4 regions of the Serratia liquefaciens ATCC 27592 genome follow, and region 1 is predicted to be linked to each of the others. Evidence: predicted binding sites of a transcription regulator. Region 1 holds the regulator's gene; each other region holds the start of a gene.

Region 1 (7,586 bases):
CGTCGGTTTTGTCGGCGGCACCTTGAAACACCCCCAAATGTGGCTGGAATACCGTATTCCATCCTGGCTTTCCCCTTATCTGGACACAACCACGTGATTATCCCCTGGAAAGAACTGGAAACTGAGACCCTAAACAGCCTGATCGAGTCCTTTGTGTTACGCGAAGGCACCGACTACGGCGAGCACGAACGCTCGCTGGAACAGAAAGTGGAAGACGTGCGCCGCCAGTTGAAAAACGGCGAGGTGCTGCTGGTTTGGTCAGAACTGCATGAGACCGTCAACATCATGCCACGCGGCCAGTTCCGCGCCGGGCAGGAAGAAATTTAGTGGCGATCGGTTCTATGACTGACGGAAAAAATCAGGTAACAATGGGTTATTGCAAACCAACGCGCGGAATTTTGCCCTTGGCGAAAGGGCGTCAAACAGACCAATAATCATATCTGACGCCTGCGCATTTAACACGGAGTGACCTACCACCATGTCCGCCAAACATCCCGTTATCGCAGTGACCGGCTCCAGCGGGGCCGGCACCACCACCACCAGCGTGGCGTTCCGTAAAATCTTTCAGCAGTTGAACATCCGCGCCGCCGAGCTGGAAGGCGACAGTTTCCACCGCTACACCCGGCCGGAAATGGACGCGGCGATCCGCAAAGCGCGCGATCTCGGCCGCCATATCAGCTATTTCGGCCCCGAAGCCAATGACTTCGGCCTGCTGCAACAAAGCTTTCTCGACTACGGCAAAAACGGCACCGGTCGCTCACGCAAGTATCTTCATACCTACGATGAAGCGGTACCCTATAATCAGGTTCCCGGCACTTTCACCCCATGGGAAGCCTTGCCGGCACCGACCGACGTGCTGTTCTACGAAGGGCTCCACGGTGGCGTCGTGACTGAACACATCGACGTGGCCAAACACGTCGATCTGCTGGTCGGCGTAGTACCGATCGTGAACCTGGAATGGATCCAGAAGCTGATCCGCGATACCGGTGAACGCGGTCACTCCCGCGAAGCGGTAATGGATTCGGTGGTTCGTTCGATGGAAGACTACATCAACTACATCACGCCGCAGTTCTCACGTACCCATATCAACTTCCAACGGGTGCCGACGGTAGACACCTCCAACCCGTTCGCCGCCAAGGCTATCCCTTCGCTGGACGAGAGCTTTGTGGTGATCCACTTCCGCGGGCTGGACCAGATCGACTTCCCTTATCTGCTGGCAATGCTGCAGGGATCTTTTATCTCGCATATCAATACGCTGGTGGTGCCGGGTGGCAAAATGGGGCTGGCGATGGAACTGATCATGGCGCCGCTGGTGCAGCGACTGCTGGAAGGGAAAAAAATCGAGTAATCTACGGGGCGCGGTACAACCGCGCCCCTTTATCCGTTACGCCAGGTCGCGGATTTCAAAACTGTGGGTCACGCTGGCGGCTTTGCTCAGCATCAGTGAAACCGAACAGTACTTCTCAGCTGACAGGTTGACCGCACGTTCCACGATCTTGTCGCTCAAATCTTTGCCGGTCACGATAAAATGCAGGTTGATATGGGTAAACAACCGTGGCGCTTCTTCGCGGCGTTCAGAGGTCAGTTTCACCTCGCAATCACGTACGTCGTTGCGTCCTTTTTGCAGGATCGACACCACGTCGATAGCACTGCAGCCCCCTACTGACATCAGCACCATTTCCATCGGACTGGGTGCTTTATCGCCGGCGTTGCCGTCCATCAATACCTGATGGCCAGACGCGGATTCACCCAGAAACGTCAGCCCTTCCACCCACTTAACTCTTGCCTGCATGCTGGTCACTCCGGTTAATTTCTTAAAATCAGAGTACGCTTTCGCATAGAAACTGGCAACGGAACCTGATGCTAATCATGCTGAAGCGAGACAACACGAGACACCCGCCTCACTCTGTGCTACAAACAGAGCCGCAATAAATCTTTCCGGGACACTGATTTCAGGGAAACTCCCAGGGAAAGGCTCCTTTACCGGTATGTTAACAGAATGTAGCTTGCAGCTCTCCCGGCAAGTTAATATGCTAGAGCGACAGCGTATATTTATGACACGCCTCAAAACCTGCTGATAGCCACCATTAAAACAACGGCGACAGCACGTTTTACAGGGAACTCTGACCCCTGTGACACAAGGCAGCGATAACAACAGAGGATAACAGCGAATGGTTCTCGGCAAACCGCAAACAGACCCTACTCTCGAATGGTTCCTGTCTCATTGCCATATCCACAAATATCCATCCAAAAGTACGCTGATTCACCAAGGTGAAAAAGCCGAAACGCTTTACTACATCGTCAAAGGCTCCGTCGCGGTGCTGATTAAGGATGAAGAAGGTAAAGAGATGATCCTGTCCTACCTTAACCAGGGGGATTTCATCGGCGAGCTTGGATTATTTGAAGAAGGTCAGGAGCGTAGCGCCTGGGTTAGGGCGAAGACCGCCTGTGAAGTGGCTGAAATTTCCTACAAGAAATTCCGCCAGCTGATTCAGGTAAACCCGGACATCCTGATGCGCCTGTCTGCCCAGATGGCAAACCGCCTGCAGATAACCTCTGAGAAAGTGGGTAACCTCGCCTTCCTGGACGTTACGGGCCGCATCGCGCAAACCCTGCTGAACCTGGCGAAACAGCCTGATGCCATGACCCATCCGGATGGCATGCAGATTAAAATCACCCGTCAGGAAATTGGCCAGATCGTCGGTTGCTCTCGTGAAACCGTGGGTCGTATTCTGAAAATGCTGGAAGATCAAAACCTGATCTCCGCTCACGGCAAAACTATTGTCGTTTACGGCACCCGTTAATCACTGAAAAAACGGCGCGATAATTCGCGCCGTTTTTTTATGCCCCGATTTATCATGTGGCGCCGACTGATTTATCATCCGGAAGTCAACTATGCACTGCGACAAACGCTGGTGCTGTGCCTGCCGGTTCTGCTCGGGCTGCTGATCGGCCAACTGCAATACGGCCTACTATTTTCCCTGGTTCCCGCCTGCTGCAACATCGCCGGGCTGGACACGCCCCACAAACGCTTCTTTAAACGCCTGATCGTCGGCGGCTCGCTCTTTGCGCTTAGCAGCCTGCTGCTGCAACAGGCACTGCTGTGGCAAGTACCGCTGCCCGCATTGATGCTCGGTCTGGCACTGTTGCTTGGCGTCAGCGGCGAAATCAGCCCACTGCACGCCCGCCTGCTGCCCGCCGCGCTGGTTGCCGCCATCTTCTCCCTCAGCATGGCCGGTACGGTGCCGCTTTGGCACGCGCCGGTGTTATATATCGTGGGTACCGCCTGGTACGGCCTGTTTACCTGGTTCTGGTTCAAGCTGTGGAAAGAGCAACCGATGCGCGAGTCGCTCAATCAGCTCTATCTGGAGCTGGCGGACTACTTCGAAGCCAAATATTCGCTGTTGACCCAGCACACCGATCCGCAGACCGCCTTACCACCGCTGCTGGTGCGCCAGCAAAAGGTCATGGACCTGATCACCTTGCTGTATCAGCAGCTTAATTTTCTGCCCCATGCCAGCAATCTCGAACAAAAGCGCCTGCAACGCACCTTTCAGGTCGCGCTGGATTTGCAGGAACATATCACCGTCAGCCTGCATCTGCCGGAAGAAGTCCAAAAACTGGTAGAGCAGAGCCAGGCCGAAGCCATTATCCGCCGCAATGCACAGGTGATTGCCAATCGGCTGCGCACGGTAGCGCACGATATCCTCTATCATCAGCATTCTCAGCGTTTCAACATGGATCATGAGCTGGCAGCCCTGGAAAAAGTGGCGGCGCAACACCCGGATAACCCGGTCGGCCAATTCTGTTATTACCACTTCAGCCGCATCGCCCGCCTGCTGCGCACCCAGCACCCACTCTACCGACGCGATCTGATGGCCAATCAAAACCGTCTGCCATTCTGGCCCGCGCTGGTCAGTTACCTGTCGTTCAAATCCAACGCCCTGCGCAATGCGGCTCGGCTGGGAGTCACCCTGGCAGCGGGCAGCAGCCTGGGGATGATATTCAATCTGCCAAAACCTTACTGGATCTTGCTGACCATCATGCTGGTGAGCCAAAACGGCTACAACGCCACCCGGGTACGCATCCAGCACCGTGCGCTCGGCACTCTGGTTGGGTTGGTGATTGCCGCCGGGTTACTGCAGCTGCAGCTGCCCGAGGCTGAGACGCTGGGCGTGATGCTGGTGATCACGCTGCTGGCCTATCTGGTTTCACGTAAAAATTACGGGCTGGCGGTAATTGGCTTTACGGTGACGGCGGTTTACACCCTGCAACTGTTGGCACTGAACGGCACCCACTTCCTGGTGCCGCGCCTGATCGACACGCTGATCGGCTGCGTGCTGGTGTTCGGTAGTACCATCTGGCTGTGGCCACAGTGGCAAAGCGGTCTGCTACGCAAGAACGCCCACCAGGCGTTGGAAAACGATCAGCAGGCGCTGCGCCTGTTGCTGGAAGAGCAAGAACCCGATCCCAGCGCGCTGGCTTATGCCCGCATGCAGGTCAATCAGGCGCATAACGCGCTGTTCACCTCACTCAATCAGGCGATGCAGGAGCCGGGATTTGAATCGAGCTACCTGGCAGATATGCGCCTGTGGGTTACGCACAGCCAGTTTATTGTCGAACACCTGAATGCGATGACCATTCTGGCGCGCGAGCACTATATGCTGACGCCAAAGCTGGCAGAGGAGTATCTGCAGTCTTGTGAAATCGCGCTGCAAAGCTGTCAGCAGCGGCTTGAATACGACGGGCCGAGCAGTGGCAACGGCATTATGCAGCCACCGGATTTGCAGCCGGATATGCCGGTGACTGAAATGGAACGCCATCTGCGGCGCATTTTGTCCCACCTGAGCGTCATGCACACCATTTCGTCACTGGCCTGGCGCCAGCGTCCGCACCATGGTATCTGGCTGAAACGCAAACTGCGCGATCAATAAGGGCGCCGCCGGCGCCCTCAGACTGCTGACAAAGCTTGTTATTAGGGAGACCGCCCCTCGGTGCACCAGGCCCGAGTATCTCGGGCTCACAGACCACTTTGTCATCAAACTCAGGGCACCCTCGGTGCCCTTATGCATTAAGCGCCAATCACGTCCTGCACGGCCAGCTCAAACAGCGCCATCCCTTCGTCAATATCCTCGGTTGCTACCACCAGCGAAGGCGCAAAACGGATCACGTTTGGCCCGGCATTGAGGATCATCAACCCGCGTGCAGCGGCGGCAGTCAGGAAATCACGCGCCTTACCGTGGTGATTTTTCGTCAATTCGGCACCGATCAGCAGCCCCATGCCGCGAATATCGCTGAAAACACCATATTTCTCGCCAATCTGCTTTAACGCCTGCACGTACAGTCCATGACGCAGTTCAATGCCACTGAGCACTTCTGGCGTATTGATCACGTCCAGCGCCGCCTCCGCCACCGCGCAGGCTAACGGGTTGCCGCCGTAGGTGGTGCCATGGGTACCCACCTGCATCACCGAGGCAATCTCTTCGGTGGTCAGCATCGCGCTAACCGGGAAGCCACCGCCAAGCGCCTTGGCGGTGGTCAGGATGTCTGGCGTCACGCCATAGTGCATATAGGCGAACAGTTTGCCACTGCGCCCCATACCACTTTGCACTTCGTCGAATACCAGCAGCGCCTGATGCTGGTTGCACAGTTCGCGTACGCCCTTGAGGAAGTCGGCGTCTACCGGGGTAATCCCCCCTTCACCCTGGATCGGCTCCATTACCACCGCGCAGGTATGGTCGTCCATCACCGCTTTCACCGCGGCCAGATCGTTGAACGGCACGTGTACGATATCAGCCGGTTTGGGCCCAAAGCCGTCGGAATATTTGGCCTGTCCGCCGACGGAGACGGTAAACAGCGTGCGGCCGTGAAACGCGTTATAGAACGCGATGATTTTGGTTTTGTACGGACTGTGGCGGGTAATCGCATAATGACGCGCCAGTTTGAAGGCAGCTTCGTTAGCCTCTGCGCCGGAATTGGCGAAAAACACCCGATCGGCAAAGGTGGCGTTAATTAGCTTGGTCGCCAGGCGCAGCGCCGGTTCGTTGGTGAACACGTTGCTGGTATGCCACAGGGTTTCGCCCTGCTGTTTCAGCGCCTCAACCAACGCCGGGTGGCAGTGCCCCAACGCCGTCACCGCAATGCCGCCGGAGAAATCGATGTACTCTTTCCCTTGCTGGTCCCACACGCGGCTGCCTTTGCCCCTGACCGGGACAAACTGAGCAGGTGCATAAACAGGCAGGATAACCTGATCAAAGGTGCTGCGGGTTACTGCAGATTTTTCGGTCATTATGGGGTCCACCCTGAAAGTAACTCAGTTTTTTAATGGCAATTGAATGAAAATATAATCACAAAATATGCATAAAAAACCATTAAAGGGCAAACGCAAATCACCTTGGCGACTAAAAAAAATCTAAACAATTAACTTTTAAGGAAATTATTCAACAGCTGATGCCCCTGTTCGCTGAGGATGCTTTCTGGGTGGAACTGTACCCCTTCCAGCGCCAACTGCCGGTGGCGGATGCCCATGATCTCATCGCGTACGCCGTCGCGCTCACTCCAGGCGGTAACTTCAAAACAGTCCGGTAAAGTAGCAGCTTCAAGCACCAACGAATGGTAACGGGTAACGGTCAGCGGGTTGTTCAACCCACGAAAAACACCGCTGTCGAGATGGCGGATCGCCGAGGTCTTGCCGTGCATCACCTCGCGGGCGCGCACCACCTTAGCACCGAATGCCTGCCCCAGCGCCTGGTGCCCCAGACAAACGCCGAGGATCGGCAGCTTGCCGGCAAAATGTTGGATGGCAACTAATGAGATGCCGGCTTCATTCGGGGTACAGGGCCCAGGAGAGATCACCAGACGCTGCGGCGCCAGCCTTTCGATATCGGCCAGTTGCAGCTCGTCGTTACGCTTCACCAGCACTTCCGCGCCTAATTCGCAAAAGTACTGGTAAAGGTTATAGGTAAAAGAGTCGTAGTTATCGATCAACAGCAGCATAGTGTTTCCAACAGACATCATCGCAATCGTAGGGGCGAATATGCCGCCCCGATTTACACGGGCGCAGTATACAACGCCCTCACGATACTGCCGCTATCGATAATTTCAGCTTACTTCTTGCGACCGCCCATGATCGAGCCCAGCACGCCGCGCAGGATCTGTCGACCGAGATCGCGTGCCATGCTCTTGGCGGCGGTTTGAACTATGCCGTCGCGTTTGCCGCCGCGTGGGCCGGTAGAGCCGAACAGAATATCGTTCAGGCCGCCCATCAGGCCGCCACCCGCCTGCTGCTGCGCCTGGGGTTGCTGCGCCGGTTGGCCCGCTTGCTGTGCACCGACGGTGGCGAAACCTTCCGCAGACAGCTTCTCGTAGGCGGACTCGCGGTCCACCATATCCTCATAACGACCGTACAGCGGCGATTTATTGATCGCACTGTTCAACCCTTCCGCCCCCAGCATGCCCATCTTGGATTCCGGCGCGATCACCATCGCCCGTTCCACCACGTTTGGCCGCCCTTTTTCGTCGAGGAAAGAAACCAGCGCCTCGCCGACGCCCAGTTCGGTGATCGCCGTTTCCGCATCGAAGGCCGG
Region 2 (7,586 bases), 1.9 Mb from region 1:
CCTGGATAAACTCTTCAACAAAGGCGTGGTATTCGTCGCCTGAAATACGCGGGTGACGCCAGCCCATGTACAGCGGATCGTTCAGGCGCTGCGGGTTGTTGGTGCCGACGTCCAGCACCACCGGCAGGGTATACGCCGGGCTGATGCCGCCGCAGGCGGTGTACAGCGACAGTTTACCGATTGGAATGCCCATGCCGCCGATACCCTGGTCGCCCAGACCGAGAATGCGCTCACCGTCGGTGACAACGATCACCTTAACGTTTTGCTTGGTGGCGTTTTGCAGCATGTCGTCAATGCGGTCGCGGTTAGGGTAGGAGATAAACAGCCCACGCGCCCGGCGGTAAATATCGGAGAAGTGCTCACAGGCCTCACCCACCGTCGGCGTGTAGATGATCGGCATCATCTCGCTCAGGTGCGCTTCCAGCAGGCGATAGAACAGGGTTTCGTTGGTGTCCTGGATATTACGCAGATAAATGTGTTTATCGCTGTCGTTTTTGAAATCCTGGTACTGGCGGTAGGCACGTTCCGCCTGCTCTTCGATGGTTTCTACCGCTTCTGGCAGCAACCCGTGCAGGTTGAAATGGCTGCGTTCATCCTCGGTGAAAGCGCTGCCTTTATTGAGCAGCGGAAATTCCAGCAGAATAGGGCCGGCATAAGGGATGTAGAGAGGGCGTTTGCTTTCGTATTCAAGTTCCATGGCTTTTGCTCTTCAACGTATCGGATAACTTTATGGGCTAGATCCTAAAAGATCGGGGAAATATGTACAGCAATTGTTATCGGATCATGAGGTAAATTGGCGTAATTATCGACGATCAAGTCCTAATTTAACTAAAGAAAGTGTTTTAAGACGTGAATGCCATTGTAATCGGCTGGCGGGGCTGGTAACAGCGGTGCCGGGCAGCACCGCCGGGGGGCAGATTTAGAAAGTGATACGACTGACATTTTGGCAACCCAGCGCGGCCAACGTGGCGCGGGTGGCATCCCATTGGGTGAGGATGGCACTGTCGGGCTCGGCCAGCACCGCTCGAACCACTTTTTGGCAGTCGCCGCCGGAGACGTTCATCAGAATCAGCGCGGCCTGCAGCGGCGGCAGGCTGGGGTTGAAGGCTGCGTTTTCCGCATAGCGACCGCTATAAATCGTCCCGTCTTCGGCTTCCAGTGCGACGCCGCTGTGGGCATTGCTGTAGGGCGCGTGACTCTGATTGGCGGCAGCCAGCGCGGCCATCTCCAGTTCGTCGGTCAGCGTCAGTTGGAAACCATGATCGACGTGGTCCATCAGCAACGTGGCGATATTCAGGTCTTTCGGGCCGAAGGCATCCGGCAGATAGTCGCCCAGGGTGGCCGGTTCGCGACCGGGCAGACGAATTTTCAGCGTGGTACCACTGTTGAGTTCGTTCATAAACTGACGGCAGTGACCACAAGGCGTGTAATTAACGGTGATGGAGGCTAACGTTGATTCGCCGCGTAGCCAGGCATGAGTCACGGCACACTGCTCTGCATGAATGGTTTGTTGCATCGGCGCGCCGCTGAACTCCATGTTGGCGCCAAAATACAGGTTGCCGCTCTGCCCGCGAGCAATGGCGCCAACATAAAACTGCGAAATCGGCGCTAACGAGCAGGCCGCCGCCAGCGGCAGCAGAGCGAATGCCAGAGCATCATCATCCAGCCCGCAGCGCTGCTTGATAGCATCCACTTGTTCCGCCTTGAGCATGGCCGGAAAATCAGGCGCATCAAAATAAGGCAGCAGGGCGGATTGCAATGTGGCGGGCAGTTCAGCAAAAGCGGTTTGAAAACGCGGGTGCATAGAAACTCTCTCTACAGGTTAACGGGATAACATTCTAGGCAGCCCGGCGCGAATAAAGTGTGATGTAAATCTCTTTATTGATGAAATCAATGCAATGAAAACCATAAATGCGAGATGTATCGCAAGTTTTAGACCTTACGCAAACAGGTGCAACAGTACCGGAAACAGAAACGGCGCCAGCAGCGAGGTGATGATGCCGCAGATCACCAGGGCCAGTGAACCAAATGCCCCTTCCTGATAGTCCATTTCCGCACAGCGTGCCGTGCCGAGCGCATGTGACGCGGTCCCCATAGCCAACCCGCGTGCCGAGCGGGTTGTGATTTTCAATACTTTGAACAGCGTATGCCCGAAAACCGCGCCGAGAATACCGACGAAAATCACGCAAACGGCGCTGATTGCCGGAATGCCGCCGAGCGACTCTGCGACCGCCATGGCGATGGGCGTGGTGACCGATTTTGGCATGATGGAAGCGGCAATTTCCGGCGTAGCCCCCATCCATAAAGCGATGGCGCCGCCGCTGATCATCGCGGTGAGGCTGCCGATAAAGCAGACGGCGATAATGGACTTCCAGCGCGCGCGGATCTGATGCAGCTGTTCATACAGCGGATAAGCCAATGCCACTACGGCCGGTTGCAGCAAGTCATTGAGGATTTTACTGCCCTGAAAATAACGCTCATAAGGAATGCCGGTCAGCAACAGCAGGGGGATGATCACCGCCATCGACACCAGCAGTGGGTTCAGCAACGGCATGTTCAGCCATTGCGCCAGTTTGCGCGCTGCAAAATAGATGGCCAGCGTCAGCGGTAATGACCACCAGATTTCATGGATCATTTTTCGCCCTCCGCGGCATCAGGCTTGCCGATGATGGTGCGTTCCCGGTGGAAATAATGTGAGGTGTAGCCGACCACCACCAACACCATCAGGGTGCTGACGATGCAGGACACCACCAGCGGCCCCAGATGCTCGATAATTTGGTCATAGTATTTCATCACTCCCACGCCGATAGGCACGAACAACAGCACCATATAGCGGATCAGCAGGTGGCAACCGGGTTTGACCCATTTGGCCGGCAGAATTTGGGTGGAGAGCAGGGCGAACAGCAACAGCATGCCGATAATGCTGCCCGGAATGGCGATCGGCAGCAGAGCCGCGATGGCATTGCCGGCGAACAGACAAAGGTAGATAAGGACGAATGCCCTCAGGTATTTCCAGCACAGAGTGAGTAGCTTGGCCATAACTTAATCCCGTTTAACCGATGCATTCATCATACAATTAAACTGTGATCTTCGCCACAAATCACACCATGAATTCTCTCTATGGCTACCATGCCGATGGGGCTGGTTGACAACCGCGATGAAAAGGGACGCAGGTTTATTCTGCACTGGCGAAGTTGGCATTCTGTTGTTGCCTCTGCGCCAGGCGATGCCCGAGAAAAAAGAATAGCAGGCTGAGCAGCGCAGCAGCAATCAACATCAGAAACATCATTTGCGGCGCGGCGTAGCTGAGAATAAAACCGCACAGTACCGGATTGATGGCGCCGCCCAGAGCGCTCAGGTTTTGTACGCCGTAATAGCTGCCTTTCAGGTGCTGTGGCGCGATGAAGTCGATAAACATATATTCCACCGGGATCACTATGATTTCGCCCAGGGTGAATATCGCCATGGCAAGGATCCAGAGCCAGAGCGATTGCCCGGCCAGCCAAAAACCGATCAGCCCGAGAATGAAAAATAGCGTGCCCAGCGTCAGCCAGCGCAGCATATTTTCCTGACGCATGCCGCGGCTGAGCAGATACTGCAGGGCGATGACGATACAGGCGTTGACGATCATCACCGCCCCAATGACCTGATAAGCGAACTCTGCATTAGAAACGGTGATCAGGTATTGCGATAAATAGCCGGAGAACTGGCCGAAAACCACCGCACCCAGCGTACTGCCAAGTGTGAAGTAAATCAGCCGGCGATCGTTACGCAGAATGGTCAGCGTTTGGCGAAAATTAGGGCGCGCGGTGGGCGTTGCATCCAGCGCGACCGGGGCCGTAGCGGGCTGCTTGCCCAGGATGACGTTCAGCGTCGCCACCGTGAATAAAGCCAATCCACCGGAAAGGTAAAACGGCAACAGCGGATCCAGACCTGCCACCAGTACCCCCAACGATGATCCAACCGCCCAGCCGACGTTGACCAGCGTATAGTTTATTGAAAAGGCTTTGATGCGCTGCGCGACCGGCAGCCAGTCGGCAAAGCACGCTTTAATGGTGATGCCCAATACGGAATAGGCGGTATGTAAAATAGCCAAAACCACAACGATACCCCCCGGCCGCGGGATCCACGGGATAGCGAAAAAACTCAGGGCGAACAAAAGAATGGAAATCAGGATCAGCGTGTTTTTGTTGAATTTGTCTACCAGGTAGCCGCCATACAGGCTGGCGAAAATGCCGATCGCCAGGCTGATACCCAGAATGATGCCGACGCTTTTGGGCAGCAGATGAAAATGCCCGGTCAGATAGATAGTAATGAACGGCAGCGTTACGCCGCGGCCAATGGTCAGTACCAGCGAACTGACCAGCAAGGCGTTAATCAGCGGTGGGAATCCCTTCATATCAGACCTGTTTATGCATACAGTGATAAAACCAGTATGGATAACATAGCTCATTTTGGCCGTCTGGGAAGAGGCGATGTAAAAAAAGAGGTTACTTCGGTAAGCTCCTGGAGAGGGATTACTTGCCGGTTTTAGCCTGAAGCCTGGCGTATCACTACTGGACTAAGCGCATAAAAAGGGCCGAGCAAGCTCGACCCTTTAGAGGTTGGAAAACAGGTATTATTTCACCTGCATTCCTGGCTGTGCGCCGCTGTCCGGGCTCAGCAGGAAGATCTCTTTCCCTCCTGGGCCGGCAGCCATCACCATGCCTTCAGAAATCCCGAAGCGCATTTTACGCGGTGCCAGGTTGGCGACCATGATGGTCAGACGGCCTTCAAGCGCTTTCGGATCCGGGTAAGCGGAGCGAATGCCAGAGAAGATCTGACGTGATTCGCCGCCCAGATCCAGCTGCAGCTTCAGCAACTTGTCTGAACCTTCAACAAAGTCGGCGCTCTTGATCAGCGCAATGCGCATATCAACCTTGGCGAAATCGTCAAAGGTGATGGTTTCCTGAATAGGATCGTCCGCCAACGGCCCGCTGACCACTTTCGTTGCCGCCATGTCTTCTTTCGAGGCGCTAACCATTTCATTGACCTTATCCAGGTCGATACGGTTGAACAGCGCCTTGAATGCGTTGACCTGATGCCCCAACAGCGGTTGCTGGATGCTGTCCCAGGTAAGCTCGCAGTTGAGGAAGGCTTCGGTACGTTCGGTCAGTGACGGCAGCACCGGTTTCAGATAGGTCATCAGCACGCGGAACAGGTTGATGCCCATGGAACAGATGGCCTGCAGATCGGCATCGCGGCCTTCTTGCTTCGCCACCACCCAAGGAGCCTGTTCGTCCACATAGCGGTTAGCCAAATCGGCCAGCGCCATGATTTCGCGGATTGCACGGCCCGACTCACGGCTGGCGTAGGCGTCGGCGATGCTTTGCGCTGCGTCAACGAAGGTCTGGTACAGCGCCGGATCGGCCAGCTTGTCGGCCAGTTGGCCACCGAAACGCTTGCTGATAAAGCCGGCGTTGCGCGAAGCCAGGTTGACCACTTTGTTGACGATGTCGGCGTTCACCCGCTGCACGAAATCTTCCAGATTCAGGTCGATATCGTCAATGCGTGAAGACAGCTTGGCGGCGTAGTAATAACGCAGGCAGTCGGCATCCAGGTGTTGCAAGTAGGTGCCGGCCTTGATGAAAGTGCCGCGAGATTTGGACATCTTGGCGCCGTTCACTGTCACATAGCCGTGCACGAACAGATTGGTCGGTTTGCGGAAGTTACTGCCTTCCAGCATCGCCGGCCAGAACAGGCTGTGGAAATAAACGATGTCTTTACCGATAAAGTGATACAGCTCGGTCGTGGAGTCCTTACGCCAGAACTCGTCGAAATCCAGATCGCCGCGCTTGTCGCACAGGTTTTTGAATGAACCCATGTAACCGATAGGCGCATCTAGCCAGACGTAGAAGTATTTGCCCGGCGCGTCCGGGATTTCAAAGCCGAAATACGGCGCATCGCGGGAGATATCCCACTGTTGCAGGCCGGATTCGAACCACTCCTGCATCTTGTTTGCCACCTGTTCTTGCAGCGCGCCGGAACGGGTCCAGGCCTGCAGCATTTCGCTGAACGACGGCAGATCAAAGAAGAAGTGCTCTGAATCACGCAATACCGGTGTTGCCCCGGAAACCACGGATTTCGGCTCGATCAACTCGGTCGGGCTGTAGGTCGCGCCGCAGACTTCGCAGTTGTCGCCGTATTGGTCCGGTGATTTACATTTCGGGCAGGTGCCTTTGACGAAACGGTCGGGCAGGAACATGCCTTTCTCCGGATCGTACAGCTGGGAAATGGTGCGGTTCTTGATAAAGCCGTTTTCTTTCAGGCGGCCGTAAATCAGGCTCGACAGTTCACGGTTTTCATCGCTATGGGTGGAATGATAGTTATCATAGCTGATGCCAAAACCGGCGAAATCCTGTTGGTGTTCCTGGCTCATCTCCGCAATCATTTCTTCCGGCTTGATGCCCAACTGCTGAGCTTTCAGCATGATTGGCGTGCCGTGCGCATCGTCCGCACAGATGAAATGAACCTCGTTGCCGCGCATTCGTTGGTAACGAACCCAGATATCTGCCTGGATATGCTCGAGCATGTGGCCGAGATGGATGGAACCATTTGCGTACGGTAGCGCGCACGTCACCAATAATTTTTTCGCGACTTGAGCCATAGTGAGAACTTGGTTTCTGTAATGAATAAAAAGGGTCTTCGATGTTACCCGATCGCGCCCGCCACGGCTAGGGCGGTTTCTTTGTGCGGACATGCGCCGACCGGCTCTCACTTCTGATATGCTTAGCGGGAAGCTATCCATTCAAAATCAAGGAGCCGGGATGAACGCAAAATCCCCCGAGCAGACCAACCCCGAAGTTCTGCGTGCCCTGGTGACCGGTGTACTGGCCGCCTTTGAACACCCGACGTTAAAAAACAATCTGACTGCGCTGAAGGCAATTCACCACTGCGCGCTGCTGGATAATGTGCTGCATATTGAATTGACCATGCCCTTTGCCTGGCAAAGTGGTTTTGAGGCGCTCAAAGACAGCGTCAGCGCAGAACTGCTGCGCGTGACCGGCGCCGAAGCGATTGACTGGAAACTGAAGCATGATATCACCACGCTGAAACGCGCCAACGATCAGGCTGGCATCAAGGGCGTGCGCAATATTATCGCCATCAGTTCCGGCAAGGGCGGGGTAGGCAAATCCACCACAGCGGTTAACCTGGCGTTAGCGCTGGTGGCAGAAGGCGCCAAGGTCGGTATTTTGGACGCCGACATCTATGGCCCGTCAATTCCGAACATGCTGGGGACCGAAAACGAGCGACCAACCTCGCCGGACGGTCAGCACATGGCGCCGATCGTGGCCCACGGGTTAGCGACCAACTCGATCGGTTATCTGGTGACCGATGACAACGCCATGGTTTGGCGTGGCCCAATGGCCAGCAAGGCGCTGATGCAACTGCTGCAGGACACGCTGTGGCCGGATCTGGACTATTTGGTGCTGGATATGCCGCCGGGCACTGGCGACATCCAGTTGACGCTGTCGCAAAATATTCCGGTCACTGGCGCTCTGGTTGTTACAACACCGCAGGATATTGCGCTGCTCGATGCCGCCAAG
Region 3 (7,586 bases), 2.2 Mb from region 1:
TTGAGGAATGGTCATGATAAACGCCACTAACGAAACCGCACCGGTACTGAGCGGGTCCATACCACGGTATTTTTCCGCCAGCCGGTAGGCAATACCAAAGCTGGAGATAATCGCCATGATGTCGTAGGTCGCTTTGACCGGATACAACAGCTTGTCGCGCCAGGCCGCACCGAATACCTCCCCCATCAGGTTGGCATAGCTCGGGATCGGCAAGTAGGCGAAGATCAGGAAAAATGACCCGATCAACATAAACGGCATATTGAGAATTATGCCGTCTCGTACCGATAAAATGTGTTTTTGCCCGGCGATTTTTAACGCCGCCGGCAATACGTAACGTTCCAGAATGCTATTTAAACCCGCCATCATTCCCCCTGCCCGGCCAAGCCGGCATCGTGATTATTATTATGGAATATCGACTTAGTTGAACTGCGGCAAATAGGCTTGGTTCAGGTTCAGCACCTCATCCAGCAAAGGTTCTGCGATACCGACGCCGCCAATCAGCGGATTCACCACCAGCGCCAACAGCGCACTCTGACGATCGCCATGCACCGCAGCCTCAATGGTCAAACGCTCGAAATCTTTCACCTGCTGAGTCAGCCCGTTCATGGCCAGCGGCAGCGGCCCGAAGCTCAGCGGGTGAGCGCCCTGTGCGTCGATCACGCAGTTGGTTTCAATTACTGCGTCATCCGGCAGGCCCTGAATCGCACCATTATTGCGGGTGTTCACCACCAGCACCTTGCCGCTGTTATTGTGAATGGCACGGATCAGCTCGACCGCCACTTCTGAATAGAAAGCACCACCACGGAAGCTCAACTGCTCCGGTTTTTTATCCAGCGTTGGGTCGGCGTACAGTGCAAATAGCTCTGCCTCTACCTTCATCACCTGTTCAGCACGGGTTCCCTGAGCCGCAGCGGCTTCAAGCTCTTCTTCCAGCATGCCGGCGGTTTGATAGAAATAGCGATGATATGGGCAAGGGATAGCCCCTAGCGCCTGCAAGAACGCCGGCGGCCAAGGCAGATCCTTGATGTTGTTCATCGACATCGTTTCGCCATTGCTCAGCATCTCCAACACCTGGGCGGTCACATCCCTGCCGCTTTGCGTTACCTGATGTACCCACACCATATGGTTCAGTCCAGCAAAACGGAGATCGACCTGATCATGAGGTGCCTTCAGCATGTCGGCGATCATGTGGTGCATGGTGATCGGTACGTTGCACAAGCCGATAATCTTCGCTTTGCTGTAACGGGAGACCGCTTCGGTGACAATACCGGCCGGATTGGTAAAATTGATGATCCAGGCGTCCGGCGCTACCGCCTCTACGGTACGCGCCACTTCCAGCATGACAGGAATGGTGCGCAATGCCTTGGCGAAGCCGCCGACACCGGTGGTCTCTTGCCCCAGGCGCTGGTATTTCAAACCCAGACGCTCGTCGGCAGCACGGGCGGCCAGTTGCCCGACCCGCAGTTGAGTCAGTACAAAGCTGGCACCGCGAATGGCCGGTTCCAGCTCGAAATGTACCGACACCACCACCTGCTCCAGCCCGTTGCGCTTGAGCATTCTTTTGGTCAGTTCGGCAATGATGCCCACTTTCTCGCGACCGGACTCTACATCTACCAACGCCAGTTCGGTTAACGGGACGTCCTGATAGTGGGCGATCAGCCCCTCGACCAACTCCGGCGTGTAGCTGCTGCCCCCGCCAATTACGGTTATCTTAGTCATTGCTTTGCCCCTGCGGTAAACGGCGATAAAGCTCGATCATGTCGGTGGCCAGATCTTGAATCAGCATGGCGTTCATCAAATGATCCTGCGCATGCACCAGAATCAGACTGACCGGTATTTTCCCAACCCCTTCATCCATGCCAATCAGCTCCGTCTGCATGCCGTGCGCCCTCCCGATGCCGGCCTTCGCCTCTTCCAACTTAATCTCTGCGGCTGCGAACTGACCGCGACGTGCCAGCTGCAGCGCCGAAAGCAGCGAACTGCGAGCGCTGCCAGCATGAACCAGCAACTCCATAACGCTAGTTTCCAAATCCACCATCACCTCCCCGGCCTTATTTCAGGCGCAGCGATCCCGCCGAGAGTCATGAAATAACCCGCGGTCGATGAATAAAATAAAGGATAAAAGGGGCCAAGCCCCTCAGGGTGTTATCAGGCTAACAAGCCCAGCGCCTTATCCAGCACCTTGTCTCCACGCATGGTGCCGTAATCCATCATGTCGATCACCGCGACAGTTTTACCCAAGGGCGCAGCAAGTTCGGAAAGGCGTGCGTGTTCATATTTCACCTGCGGCCCAAGCAGTACAATGTCCGCACGCTCGACGATGCGCTCGAAATCCGCCACCGGCACGGCTTCAATCACGATATCCAGCGCCCGTTTTTGCGCCTCAGCTTTCATTTTTTGTACCAGCATGCTGGTCGACATGCCTGCTGCGCAGCATAAGACGATGGTTTGCATTTTTAGTATCCCGGTTGTTAGCCACTTGGCGATGCAAATATAAAACAGTTCCGTAACACTCTTGTAAATACCTTGATTCCATACGATTTGATTATGACTTTTGGCTAATCGTTTAAAAACAATGCATTAAAGAATTTTCGTTGTGAAAATTTTTTTCAACACTGTGATCGGCGATCTAATTTTTCATAACCACAAAATTTAAAACCTGTCTTTAACGTTTAAAAACAAAGTTATAAATCACTACCTGATAAACAATGCGAAGAGCATCTCGTTTCAAATCTGTCCTGATTGAAAATTATTTTCATTAGCTTATTCTTCTGGTTATCGCTTTATGCCGTGTGAAAAACAGGCTAATTTGAAGCACAGATCGCCGGTTGGCATTACAGAAGGGACACTGCAGTCATGGATCTCGTTTACCACATTCAGTTTCGCCAGGATCCGTTCAGCCGCCAGGAAGCAAAAGTTGCCCGGGCCATACTGGACAACCCGGGGTTTACATCAACAGCAACCATTGCGCAATTGGCAGAGCGAGCAGGTGTCAGCACTGAGATCGTCGCTCATTTTGCCCAATCCCTTGGCTGTCAGGATCTTAACGACTTTATCGCGCTAATGCGCTCCCCGTCGACGGCAACACCTCCTCCTACTGAGGTAGCCCAACCCGTGCTCGGCGGCATGGATATCGCCTTTGCCTCCGCGGCCGGCATCGGCAAACTGCCTGGCGTCAGCTCCACAACCCTCAGCCGTTTTGCTAAATCCATCGGTTGTGAAGATATTGGCGACATCGTCTATCAGATCCGCGCACGACAAAATCAGTTCAGTCAGCAGGAGGCCAAAGTCGCACAGACCATTTTGGACGATATTGCCTTCGCCTCCTCCGCCACCATCGAATTGCTGGCCAACCAAGCGGGGGTCAGCCCGGCCACCATTACCCGATTTGCCAAAACCATTGGCTGCGACGATATTCGCGATCTGCGCATGAAACTGGCTCAGGCCAGCGTGAGCGGCTCACGCTATTTGACCGCCCAAGCCACGCCTAATGGCCCACCGCGGCTGTGGCTACAGCGCGTCAACGACGTGGAAACCACCTTGCATCAACAGCTGCAGCAAGTAGAACATGCAGCGCTGATCGATGCTTGCCAGCAACTGAGCCAATCCAAGAGCGTACATATTTTTGGCGTAAACAGCATGGCGCTTTATGCCAATGAGCTGCAACAGCGCCTGGTGGGCTTGGGTTACCCTGCATTTATCTGCCAGGACGCGGCGCTGATGCGCATGACGGCCTCCACGCTCAGCACGCAACAGTGCGTGATCCTGCTGTCTATGAGTGGGGAAAACAGTGATTTGCTGAACGCGGCCAAACTGGCCGGCGCGACCGGTGCTTATCGCATCGCCCTAACCCCTGCGGGCACTACGCTGGCCGGGCTGGCGGATAAGGTGTTGCCGCTCAGCGGCGGCAGTACAGCACGCTATGGACTGATGCTGACTCTCGACCTGCTGCTAGCGCAGTTATTGCCCGAAAGCCTGGGGTCACAGACAGAAGATTGAGACTCTGCCACCGCGCCGTTTGCCGGGCCTTCAACGGTAAATATCACCGCTGCGGCGCTAGCCTGAGGTTTTTCCTAATTAGCGGTTTGGCTCACAACTGCCTATTGATGGGAATATTCTTACTACGTTATCGTTAACATTCCACTTAGATATCAGCCTAAGTGAAATTTGCACGACTTTATTTTTTTAATGGCTTCTCTGCCAGCTTCGGCTGGCACTTTAAATTTCACCAGCGGTAAAATTCTATGATCGATTACTCCCTTTACGGTCTCCACGATAGAGATATCGAGACATACCGTGAACAAATATACAGCCTGCTCGGCAAAGGCGTTATTCAGGTGCTTTCCGCGAACAAACCCATCAGCAAGCAAAACATTCTCGCCTATCTCATCGCTGAAATTGAAAGGCAACCCGACGAGTACTGTCAGAAACTGCACAGAGCGGCAATCGAGGTTATTGGGATCAACGCTCGCTAAGGAGAAGCATGCGCAAATCGGATCTGTGCGCGATCATTTCCATCGCCGTCGTCGTGGCCGTGATGTGGGTGGCAAACTGCAGTGCGAATAGTCTCCCGTTCCTGGGTAGCGGAGGTTAGGTTCTAAGGCCTGGAACAGGCAGTATCCGGCGATCGGCACAGCGATCAAACAGCCGGATATGGCTTGATTGGGTTATCGAAAGAGATTCACACTGGCCAAAGGGTTCGGCCCGGCAATAAATCGACGATGTTGCCTAACGGCATTCACCGGTGATGGCATTTTTCCCTTGAGGGCAAACATCGGAGCTTTGCGGGATCACACCCAGGATCGATCCAAAAGACCCCGAACACCCAGATAGCATGACAATCGCCAATAAAAATAACCCCCCTCTCATCCAACACTCCTTATCTATTGCACTATCTGGTTATAGTTCACTTATCGCCAACCGTCTTTAAAAAACGGCCATGCATCCATGTTTAAAACTGACAGCCGGATGATAGTCCCTATTGTAGGCAACAGTAAATTGTTCAAGGCACGAGAACAGAATAAAACTGGAAGAGAAAAATCGTGGAAAGGGGAATTTCAGGCACAAAAAAACCGCCTTCCGGCGGTCACGACATTACTACTTATTGCTTTGATTATTCTGGAATTTATTTTCCTGGTACCCGGGGCGGGACTTGAACCCGCACAGCCATAAGCCGAGGGATTTTAAATCCCTTGTGTCTACCGATTTCACCACCCGGGCTCGGGAAAATTGGAGGCGCGTTCCGGAGTCGAACCGGACTAGACGGATTTGCAATCCGCTACATAACCGCTTTGTTAACGCGCCTAAATTCTTGTTTGCCTTTATCAGGCTAAAGCTCGTGAAACACCAGCTTCATCAAATTTGGAGCGGGAAACGAGACTCGAACTCGCGACCCCGACCTTGGCAAGGTCGTGCTCTACCAACTGAGCTATTCCCGCATTAATCAGAACTTACTGATTTTTTTGCTATCTTTCGGCAAATCACCGCTGCCGTCTGATGCGATGCATTCTACTTACCTGACGTAATGAGTCAATAAAATTGTTGTCTCATTACGTTCGTTTGCCGATTTTTGCATCGCTTTGATCAGGGTTCCAGCAAATCTTTCCGCGCAGCGTTCAAATATTGGAACATTGACCAGAAAGTCAGCACCGCCGCGATGTACAGCAAACCAAAAGACACATACTCGACGGTGCGATCGGGACGCCACAGCAACCCGACCAGCGACATCATTTGCGCCATGGTTTTGACTTTGCCAATCCAGGACACCGCCACGCTGCTGCGCTTGCCGATCTCCGCCATCCACTCACGCAGCGACGAGATGATAATTTCACGGGCAATCATGGTCGCCGCAGGCAGGGTAATCCACCAAGTGTGATAGTGTTCTGCCACCAGCACCAGCGCTACCGCCACCATCACTTTGTCCGCCACCGGGTCAAGGAACGCCCCGAAACGGGTCGTTTGCTTCCAGCGACGGGCCAGGAAGCCGTCAAACCAGTCGGTTATGGCAGCAAACACAAAAATGACGGCGCAAACCATCGGAGCCCAAGTGAACGGCAGGTAAAATGCCAGAACAAAGAATGGGATCAGAACTACGCGAAACAGAGTAAGCCAAGTCGGTATATTCAATTGCATAATGCTACGGTAACTATCTGGCTGGAGTGGGAATTAAGAGTATGTTGCTACATTGCCCTCAGTGTTTCAATGCATTGTAGATCTTTTCTGCCAATGCTTGTGAAATACCCGGCACTTTTGCAATTTCCTCAACGCTGGCGTTCAATAATGGTTGAAGTCCGCCCATATACTTCAACAGCACCTGTCGCCGTTTTGGCCCAACGCCGTCGATCAGTTCCAACGCGCTGGTGTTTCTTACTTTTGCCCTTCTCTGCCGATGCCCGGTTATCGCGTGGTTATGCGAATCATCGCGGATATGCTGGATAACATGCAGCGCTGGCGAATCCGACGGTAAGGCAATACCCTCGCCTTCCGGCACAAAAAACAGTGTTTCCAACCCGGCTTTGCGGTCGGCTCCTTTGGCGATGCCAATCAGCAAGGGTTTGTTTTTATCCCAGGTCACGTTCAGCGAGTTAAATACATCAATCGCCATACCGAGTTGCCCCTTGCCGCCGTCGATAAAGATAACGTCGGGGATTTTTTTCTCTTCGAGAGCCTTACCGTAACGGCGCTTCAACACCTGCGCCATCGCGGCATAATCATCCCCTGGCGTTATGCCGGTGATATTATAGCGCCGATATTCCGAACGTAGCGGACCATTCGAGTCAAATACCACACAGGAAGCCACAGTTTGCTCACCCATGGTGTGGCTGATGTCGAAACATTCCATGCGGTTAATTTCGGCAAGGTTGAGCACCTTCGCCAATTCGGCCAACCTCTGATGGATAGTCGACTGCTGTGAAAGCTTGGTGGTTAGCGCCGTCGCCGCGTTGGTACGAGCCAATTTAAGGTAGCGTGCGCGATCCCCTCGCGGTTTGCTCTGAATCTGAATTTTCCGGCCGGCAAGTTCTGAAAGCGACTCAGCCAGCAGGTCTTTCTCCGGAAGAGTAAAGTCCAATAGAATTTCCGCCGGCAAGGTGCGCATCTGGCTGCCCTGCAAATAAAACTGGCCGACAAAGGTTTGCACCACTTCGCTCATGTCGGTACCGCCCGGCACTTTCGGGAAGTAACTGCGGCTGCCCAACACTTTACCCTGACGGATAAACAGCACGTGCAGGCAAGCCATACCGGCATCGAAGGCCACGCCGATGACGTCCAGATCGTCGCTATTGCCGGAAACGAACTGACGTTCGGTCACCCTTCGCACCGCCTGGATCTGATCGCGAATGCGTGCCGCTTCTTCAAAGTTCAGTGTCTTGCTGGCGTTTTCCATCCTTTCGATCAACTGGTGTAATACCTGCTGATCTTTACCGGACAGGAACAGGCGCACGTAATCCACCTGCTGCCGGTACTCTTCCTCACTCACCAATCCGGCGACGCAAGGCCCCAGGCAACGCCCAATCTGATATTGCAGGCAGGGACGCGAACGGTTGCGATACACGCTGTTCTCGCACTGGCGTATCGGGAACAATTTC
Region 4 (7,586 bases), 780 kb from region 1:
TCGTCCGTCTGGGCTTTCACCTGCAGCAAGTTTTCTTCCGCTGCTCGCAGTGCCGCAGCGTACTGTTGCCGTAATTCGACACGGTCGCCGTTAATCCCTTCGTCCAGGTTGGCTTTGGCGGCCTGCACCTGTTGAAAAGCGGTATCGCGCGCGCGGCGAGAAGCGTCCAATTCAGATTTCGAAATATAACCTTTACCGGCCACGCTCAGGTTGCGGTTGTAGTCGTTTTGCGCGTTGCGATATTGCGCTTCGGACTGCGCCAGGTTGGCGCGCAGGTTGCGGATGCTTTCTTCACGCGTGCCGTGCAGCGACTGCTCGAGCTGCGCTTTGGCCTCATCGCGCGACGCCTGCGCGGAACGCAGTTGCGCCATCAGTTCCGGGCTGTCGAGATGAATCATCACTTGCCCTGCCTGCACGTCGTCCCCACGCTCCACCAGACGTTCAATCACTCGTCCCTTAGCCTTGGAAGCCACAATCACCTCAGGCGCATCCACTTCGCCCTGCAACAACAAATCCTGATTATGCGCGCGGAACAATATCGCCATGGCGATCGCCACCACCATCAACAGTAGGGTAAACAACGTCTTTTTTTTCATTCTCTCAGCTCCCTGAGCAATAAGCGGCAGGTGAAATCATCATGTCCATATCTCAATAAACTCCCAAAAAAACCATTTTACTCATAAGGATATTCCGAGCACATATATCCTCTTTTATAACTATAAATTGGATTATGCTTTTAACACTAAAAGCACATTATGCTTTGTAGTTTGCAGACTTCTGCAATCGCCCTTTAAGCGATCACCTTTTGATGGACGATGCCATGACTGAAAAAACTGCGGTACCGGTTTCGGTACTGGATTTATCCCCTATCCCACAAGGGGCCAAACCACGTGATGCGTTTCACGCTTCTTTAGATTTAGCACAACATGCCGAAAAATGGGGTTATCAACGCTATTGGTTGGCAGAGCATCACAACATGACCGGCATCGGCAGTGCCGCCACCTCGGTACTGCTGGGTTATCTGGCCGCCGGTACCCAAAGCATTCGCCTTGGTTCCGGTGGCGTGATGCTGCCTAACCATGCGCCGCTGGTGATCGCCGAGCAGTTCGGTACGCTGGAGTCTTTGTACCCCGGGCGTATCGATTTGGGCCTCGGCCGCGCACCCGGTACCGATCAACGCACCATGATGGCACTGCGCCGCCATCTGTCCGGCGAGGTGGATAACTTCCCCCGCGACGTGCAGGAACTGCAACATTACTTCTGCGATGCACAACCGGGCCAGCCGGTACAAGCGGTACCCGGCCAAGGATTGCATGTCCCTCTCTGGCTGCTCGGCTCCAGTTTGTACAGCGCGCAGTTGGCGGCACAGCTCGGCCTGCCGTTCGCCTTCGCCTCTCACTTTGCACCGGAGATGCTGTTCCAGGCGCTGAAGTTGTATCGTGATAACTTCAAAGCTTCCGAGCAGTGCCAGCAGCCGCATGCGATGGTGTGCGTCAACGTGGTGGCCGCCGACAGCGATGCGGATGCGCGCTTCCTGTTTACGTCGATGCAACAGCAGTTCATCAACCTGCGTCGTGGTTCGCCAGGCCCACTGCCGGCGCCGCTGGACAATATCCACGCGCTATGGACCGCCGGGGAACAGTACGGGGTTGATCAGGCACTGCGCATGTCGATCATCGGTAACGAAAATACCGTGCGTCACGGGCTGCAAACGTTGCTCAACGAAACCGGTGCGGATGAGATCATGGTTAACGGCCAGATCTTTGACCATCAGGCACGGTTGCATTCGTTTGAGATTGTCGCCGGAGTAAAAGACACGCTGGCGAAAGGGTAAGTCAACGGCGGGCCGCAGGGCAATCATTTCCCTTCACGCCCACCTTGCAAAAATGGGGCAGCACACCGCTGCCCCACGTCGGTTAACGCTGGATAAGATAGCGGATGGTTGGCCCGTCCTGCTGAATATCCAACACTTTGTAACCGTGATTCCGCGCGTCGAGTGGAATGTTGTTGATCGACTGCGGGCAGTCGCTGATCACTTCCAGGATCTCGCCCGGCTTCAACTGCGGCATCGCCTCCAGCGTGGCCACTGCCGGATACGGACAAGGTTCACCCAGCATATCCAACCGATAATCTGGCACTATCGCCGCTTGCTTCATGACACACTCCTCAAATTAACCACCTGCGCATCGGGTTTGGCGCGGAAAAAACGTTTCTCCCACCACAGCATGGCGGCAAACGCCAACGCCAGCAGCAGGTAAGTCACCAGCAGGCCGCCGATCGGCCCGAAAGTATCCAGCAGGTTGATCTTGTCGTAATCTGTGGCCAGCGCCGGGGCCAGGTCATCCCAGTAGTAAGCCAGCAGGGTCGCGCCGATGATGTTACCCAGCCCCACCCACCAATAGTGCACCTGTCCTTCCACCGCACGGTACATCCAGCCGGTTTCACAGCCGCCGGCCAGCACGATGCCGAAACCAAACAGCAGGCCGCCCAGAACCGCATTGGGGCCGGCCCACATGATTTTCGGCGCGACACCCAACTGCACATAGCTGAAAATGCCGATGGCGCTCACCGCCATGCCGATAATGATCGCTTTCGCCATGTGGGTACGCCCGGTGATCCATAAATCGCGGAAGGCTGAGGTGAAGCAGATCTGCGCACGCTCAATCAGCAGGCCAAAACCGATACCGAACAGCATGGCGATACCCAGCTTCGGCGCATCGAACAGCGTCCAAAGTGACCAGGCTACCGACAGGAAAAAAATCACCATGCCCAAACGGAAGCGGCGGCGCGCCTGCTCCGGCTTTTGCGTCAACGGGGCGGCGGCTTTTACCTTCTGTAATTTCACCGGGATGCGGAACATCGGCAACAGGGTAAATTTGGCGCCAAAGTAGGAGCCAGCAGCGGTCGCCAGTGCGAAGAACCAGGCGTGCAGCGAGAACTGAGGAATACCGGTAAAGAACGCCGCCAGGTTACAGCCCATCGCCAGACGGGCACCGAAGCCGGCGATAATGCCGCCCAACAGCGCCTGCACAATGCGAATGCGGTGCTGTGGCTGGCGCAGCTTGATGTTATTGGCCCACAGTGCGGCAGCGATACAGCCAGCGAACATGCCGATGATCATCCTGCCGTCGATGCGCTGCAGCGGCGTGCCCTCAAGGCCGATAACCTTGAAGTAGCCCCATTGCTCAGGATGCAGGCCGAACCACTGCAATACATGGCCGCCCCAGCGGGTAAATTCCCCGGTTACCGCCCAGAAGGTACCGGTCAAACCAAAGTAGTAGGTAGAGAGGATCCCTGCGGCAATCACCGCGGGTAAAGGTGCCCAAAAGCGCACCAGGTATTGAGACTTGAACTGCTGCCAACTCATGGCATCTCCCGTGCGTAGTATCCATAAGAAAAAACCTTATAAATGATACGCCATTTTCTGCCATTTAACGGTGAATTTCAGGCATAAAAAAACCAGCCCGAAGGCTGGTTTCTTAGTCCGATTAACCGCAAGCGGTCAAATCAGATGTTATGCATCACCGAAACGGCGACGTGGCGCAGCCGGAGCGGCGTCATCACGACGTGGGGCGCGTTGGCCGTCACGGTTGAAGTTACCGCCACGACGTTCGCCACCGTTGCCGGCAGGTGCAGCAGCACCGCCTTCACGACGATCACCGAAAGAACGACGGCCTGGGTTTGCCCCTTCACGACGTTCGCCGTTGAATGGACGACCACCGCCACGACGCTCGCCGTTACCTGCACCAGCACCGCCTTCGCGACGCTCACGACGTTCATGCGGCTGTGCATCGCCCAGCAGTTGCATGTTCATCGGCTTGTTCAGGATACGAGTACGGGTGAAGTGAGACAGGATCTCGCCCGGCATGCCTTTTGGCAGTTCGATGGTCGAGTGACCAGCAAACAGCTTGATGTTACCGATGTAACGGCTGCTGATGTCACCTTCGTTAGCGATCGCGCCAACGATATGACGAACTTCAACGCCGTCATCACGGCCCACTTCAATGCGGTACAGCTGCATTTCGCCAACGTCACGACGCTCGCGACGTGGGCGATCTGCGCCACCATCACGGCTGTCTGGACGTGCGTCACGACGACGGTCGCTACCGCGATCGTCACGGTCGTTGAATTCACGACGCTGACGTGGTTTGAACACGGGATCCGGTGGCAAGATCAGAGGACGTTCGCCCTGTGCCATTTTCAGCAGTGCTGCGGCCAGGGTTTCCATTTCCAGCTCTTCTTCCGGCTGCAGTTTAGCCAGCAGTGCGCGGTACATGTCCAGATCGCTGCTTTCCAGCTGTTGCTGTACTTTAGCGGCGAACTTGGCCAGACGACGCTCACCCAGCAGTTCTGCGTTTGGCAGCTCAACTTCTGGAATGGTCAGCTTCATGGTGCGTTCGATGTTGCGCAGCAGGCGGCGTTCGCGGTTTTCTACGAACAGCAGCGCACGGCCGGCACGACCAGCACGGCCGGTACGGCCGATACGGTGAACGTAAGACTCTGAATCCATAGGGATATCATAGTTTACCACCAGGCTGATACGCTCAACGTCCAGGCCACGAGCAGCAACGTCGGTTGCGATCAGGATATCCAGACGACCATCTTTCAGGCGCTCCAGGGTCTGCTCACGCAGTGCCTGGTTCATGTCGCCGTTCAGTGCTGCGCTGCTGTAACCGCTGCGCTCCAGCGCTTCAGCCACTTCCAGGGTCGCGTTTTTGGTACGAACGAAGATAATCGCCGCATCAAAGTCTTCCGCTTCCAGGAAACGCACCAGCGCTTCGTTTTTACGCATGCCGTGCACAGTCCAGTAGCTCTGGCTGATGTCCGGACGGGTAGTAATGCTGGATTGGATGCGCACTTCCTGCGGCTCTTTCATGAAGCGGCGGGTAATGCGACGGATCGCTTCCGGCATGGTTGCGGAGAACAGCGCGGTCTGATGTTCAGCCGGGATCTCTGCCATGATGGTTTCTACGTCTTCGATAAAGCCCATGCGCAGCATTTCGTCGGCTTCATCCAGCACCAGACCGCTCAGGTTAGAGAGGTTCAGGGTACCACGCTTCAGGTGGTCCAGCAGACGGCCTGGAGTCCCTACTACGATTTGCGGGCCCTGACGCAGAGCGCGCAGCTGCACGTCATAACGCTGGCCGCCATACAGGGCCACGACGTTAACGCCATGCATGTGTTTGGAGAAATCAGTCATCGCTTCAGCAACCTGAACCGCCAGTTCGCGGGTCGGTGCCAGCACCAGGATCTGAGGTGCTTTCAGGGAAGCGTCAAGGTTGTGCAGCAGTGGCAGCGAGAATGCTGCAGTTTTACCACTACCGGTCTGTGCCATGCCCAGCACATCACGGCCGTTCAACAGGTGAGGAATACACTCAGCCTGGATCGGTGAAGGTTTTTCATAGCCCAGATCGGTCAGGGCAGAAATGATCGGAGCAGACAGCCCCAGGTCAGCAAAAGAGGTTTCAAGCTCAGTAGTCATGTACACGTGCCTCATTAATAATGGCAGCCAGTCTACATAACTCGTCGAGAAAATTTTCAGTCATTTTCATTGAAAAGTGTGAACCGGCTCAAATTAGATTATAAAACGAACAAAAAAGCCCTCGCCCGTTAAGACGATAACTTTGGCAAAAAACCAATGTATATCAGGCTGATAGTTGTTCGTCAGCTATTGCTGGTCCGATTCCGATAGGTCGTCTTGTTCTTGGCCTAACAGCGCCAATTCCAACAATGCATAGCGGTGCTCAACGAAGTTATGAACGTTGTTAGCGACCGTCAGTTTGAACAGCGCCGAAGCGGTGTCCTTGTCCCCCAGACTTAGGTAATGCTTACCTAAATAGAAGTCAGTTTCACTGAGATGCTCAGCGAGCGAAGTGTTATCCGTTGCATCTGCCTTGAGCCTTTCCATCAGCGTTTTTTCACTGATGTTGCCCAGGTAGAATTCGACAATATTCCATCCCCATTGCCCTCGGTTCGCTTTGTCATAACGCTGCTGGAGCGCTACGTCAGCCTTCTTGGGATCGATTTCTCTTTCCACCAGATAAAGCCACAACGAACGGAAGGGATCGTTTGGGTCGTCTTGATAAAACGCCTGCAGATCATCCTGCGCCAACGGGAAGCGGCCGCCATAATACAGTGCGATGCCCCGGTTTAAACGCGCGTAATTGTAAGTTGGATCAAGCTCTAGTACAGAATCAAACGCTTCATAGGCAGCATCAAAATTGCCTGCCTGCGTTAAGTAAATGCCCAGGTAGTTGAAAACTTCTGGCATATCAGGACGTATCGCCAGCGCTTGCGAGAAATCATTGCGCGCCAGTGCACGTAGCCCGAGGCTATCATACAGCACACCGCGCTCATATAAAAGCTGCGCACGCTCATCGTCCGTCAGTGCCCGGCTGGCAAGTATTTGTTCCATGCGCGCCAGGATCACTTCCTGCTGCAGAGTTGGCTGCAACGGGATCGCCAAAACTTCGTCTTTACGCCAATCATGGTTGCTGCATCCTGCCAGCATGAGTGCTGTCGCAACGTAACACCAGCGCAAGAAAGGCTTCATTTCCCACTCCCGAAGACAAACATTGGATGAACATCCTTTCATCCGTTTGCTAATACGCAAGCATCCTACCCGCGCGATACGAACAGCTCCCAACCCCATGGCCGGGAGCTGTAAATCTATCTATACAGTTATTCTGCTTCAGGCGCAGGTGAACCTGCTTCTGGTGCGGTCGCTTCTTTGATGCTCAGACGCACGCGGCCCTGACGGTCAACTTCCAGTACCTTAACCGGTACTTCCTGACCCATCTGCAGATAGTCGGTCACTTTCTCAACGCGCTTGTCTGCGATTTGAGAGATGTGCACCAGACCTTCTTTACCACCACCGATCGCCACGAATGCGCCGAAATCAACGATACGGGTAACTTTACCCTGGTAAATACGGCCCACTTCGATCTCGGCAGTGATCTCTTCGATGCGGCGAATAGCGAATTTCGCTTTCTCACCGTCGGTAGCAGCGATTTTCACTGTACCATCATCTTCGATTTCGATGGTAGTGCCGGTCTCTTCGGTCAACGCACGGATGACAGAGCCGCCTTTACCAATCACGTCTTTGATCTTGTCCGGGTTGATTCGGATAGTGTGAATACGTGGTGCGAACTGAGAGATATCGCCACGCGGAGTGCTGATAGCCTGTTCCATTACGCCCAGGATGTGCAGACGCGCGCCCTTGGCCTGGTTCAGTGCAACCTGCATGATTTCGCGGGTGATGCCTTCAATTTTAATGTCCATCTGCAGCGCGGTAATACCGTCACGGCTACCCGCTACTTTGAAGTCCATGTCGCCCAGGTGATCTTCGTCACCCAGAATGTCGGACAGAACCACAAAGTTGTCTTGTTCTTTCACCAGGCCCATTGCGATACCCGCAACGGCGGCTTTGATTGGCACACCAGCGTCCATCAGCGCCAAAGAAGCGCCACAGACTGAAGCCATAGAAGAAGAACCGTTGGATTCGGTGATTTCGGAAACCACACGCACCGTGTACGGGAAATCTTCTGCTTTAGGCATCATAGCCAATACGCCGCGTTTCGCCAGGC

What was found. The regulator CRP, encoded in region 1, controls carbon source genes, mostly activating them, when cyclic AMP is high. The targets are predictions, from matches to a motif close to ATGTGANNNNNNTCACAT.
Region 2: the regulator CRP is predicted to act here: its motif matches at 3,082-3,099, upstream of M495_RS07305 (CidA/LrgA family protein).
Region 3: the regulator CRP is predicted to act here: its motif matches at 2,709-2,726, upstream of M495_RS08565 (PTS sugar transporter subunit IIB).
Region 4: the regulator CRP is predicted to act here: its motif matches at 5,559-5,576, upstream of yrbN (protein YrbN).

What each region holds. Positions count from the first base shown of each region.
Region 1 covers NC_021741.1:4,845,409-4,852,994, forward strand. Annotated here, with positions in the region: gene M495_RS22635 (hydrolase) at 1-97, shown strand, start outside; gene M495_RS22640 (YheU family protein) at 94-327, shown strand; gene M495_RS22645 (phosphoribulokinase) at 479-1,348, shown strand; gene M495_RS22650 (OsmC family protein) at 1,385-1,792, opposite strand; gene crp (cAMP-activated global transcriptional regulator CRP) at 2,172-2,804, shown strand; gene M495_RS22660 (YccS/YhfK family putative transporter) at 2,859-4,934, shown strand; gene argD (bifunctional acetylornithine/succinyldiaminopimelate transaminase) at 5,072-6,289, opposite strand; gene M495_RS22670 (aminodeoxychorismate synthase component II) at 6,421-6,996, opposite strand; gene M495_RS22675 (helicase HerA-like domain-containing protein) at 7,107-7,586, opposite strand, start outside.
Region 2 covers NC_021741.1:1,555,152-1,562,737, forward strand. Annotated here, with positions in the region: gene M495_RS07290 (NAD-dependent malic enzyme) at 1-697, opposite strand, end outside; gene cdd (cytidine deaminase) at 920-1,804, opposite strand; gene M495_RS07300 (CidB/LrgB family autolysis modulator) at 1,940-2,635, opposite strand; gene M495_RS07305 (CidA/LrgA family protein) at 2,632-3,039, opposite strand; gene M495_RS07310 (MFS transporter) at 3,176-4,399, opposite strand; gene metG (methionine--tRNA ligase) at 4,619-6,646, opposite strand; gene apbC (iron-sulfur cluster carrier protein ApbC) at 6,807-7,586, shown strand, end outside.
Region 3 covers NC_021741.1:1,843,990-1,851,575, reverse strand. Annotated here, with positions in the region: gene celB (PTS cellobiose transporter subunit IIC) at 1-363, opposite strand, end outside; gene M495_RS08575 (6-phospho-beta-glucosidase) at 418-1,719, opposite strand; gene M495_RS08570 (PTS lactose/cellobiose transporter subunit IIA) at 1,712-2,038, opposite strand; gene M495_RS08565 (PTS sugar transporter subunit IIB) at 2,149-2,454, opposite strand; gene M495_RS08560 (MurR/RpiR family transcriptional regulator) at 2,857-3,999, shown strand; gene M495_RS08555 (biofilm development regulator YmgB/AriR family protein) at 4,245-4,475, shown strand; gene M495_RS24900 (hypothetical protein) at 4,948-5,172, shown strand; tRNA gene M495_RS08550 (tRNA-Leu) at 5,135-5,220, opposite strand; tRNA gene M495_RS08545 (tRNA-Cys) at 5,231-5,304, opposite strand; tRNA gene M495_RS08540 (tRNA-Gly) at 5,363-5,438, opposite strand; gene pgsA (CDP-diacylglycerol--glycerol-3-phosphate 3-phosphatidyltransferase) at 5,584-6,132, opposite strand; gene uvrC (excinuclease ABC subunit UvrC) at 6,191-7,586, opposite strand, start outside.
Region 4 covers NC_021741.1:390,829-398,414, reverse strand. Annotated here, with positions in the region: gene M495_RS01830 (HlyD family secretion protein) at 1-596, opposite strand, end outside; gene M495_RS01825 (luciferase-like monooxygenase) at 821-1,834, shown strand; gene yedF (sulfurtransferase-like selenium metabolism protein YedF) at 1,917-2,156, opposite strand; gene yedE (selenium metabolism membrane protein YedE/FdhT) at 2,153-3,367, opposite strand; gene M495_RS01810 (DEAD/DEAH family ATP-dependent RNA helicase) at 3,515-5,482, opposite strand; gene yrbN (protein YrbN) at 5,472-5,546, opposite strand; gene nlpI (lipoprotein NlpI) at 5,669-6,553, opposite strand; gene pnp (polyribonucleotide nucleotidyltransferase) at 6,682-7,586, opposite strand, start outside.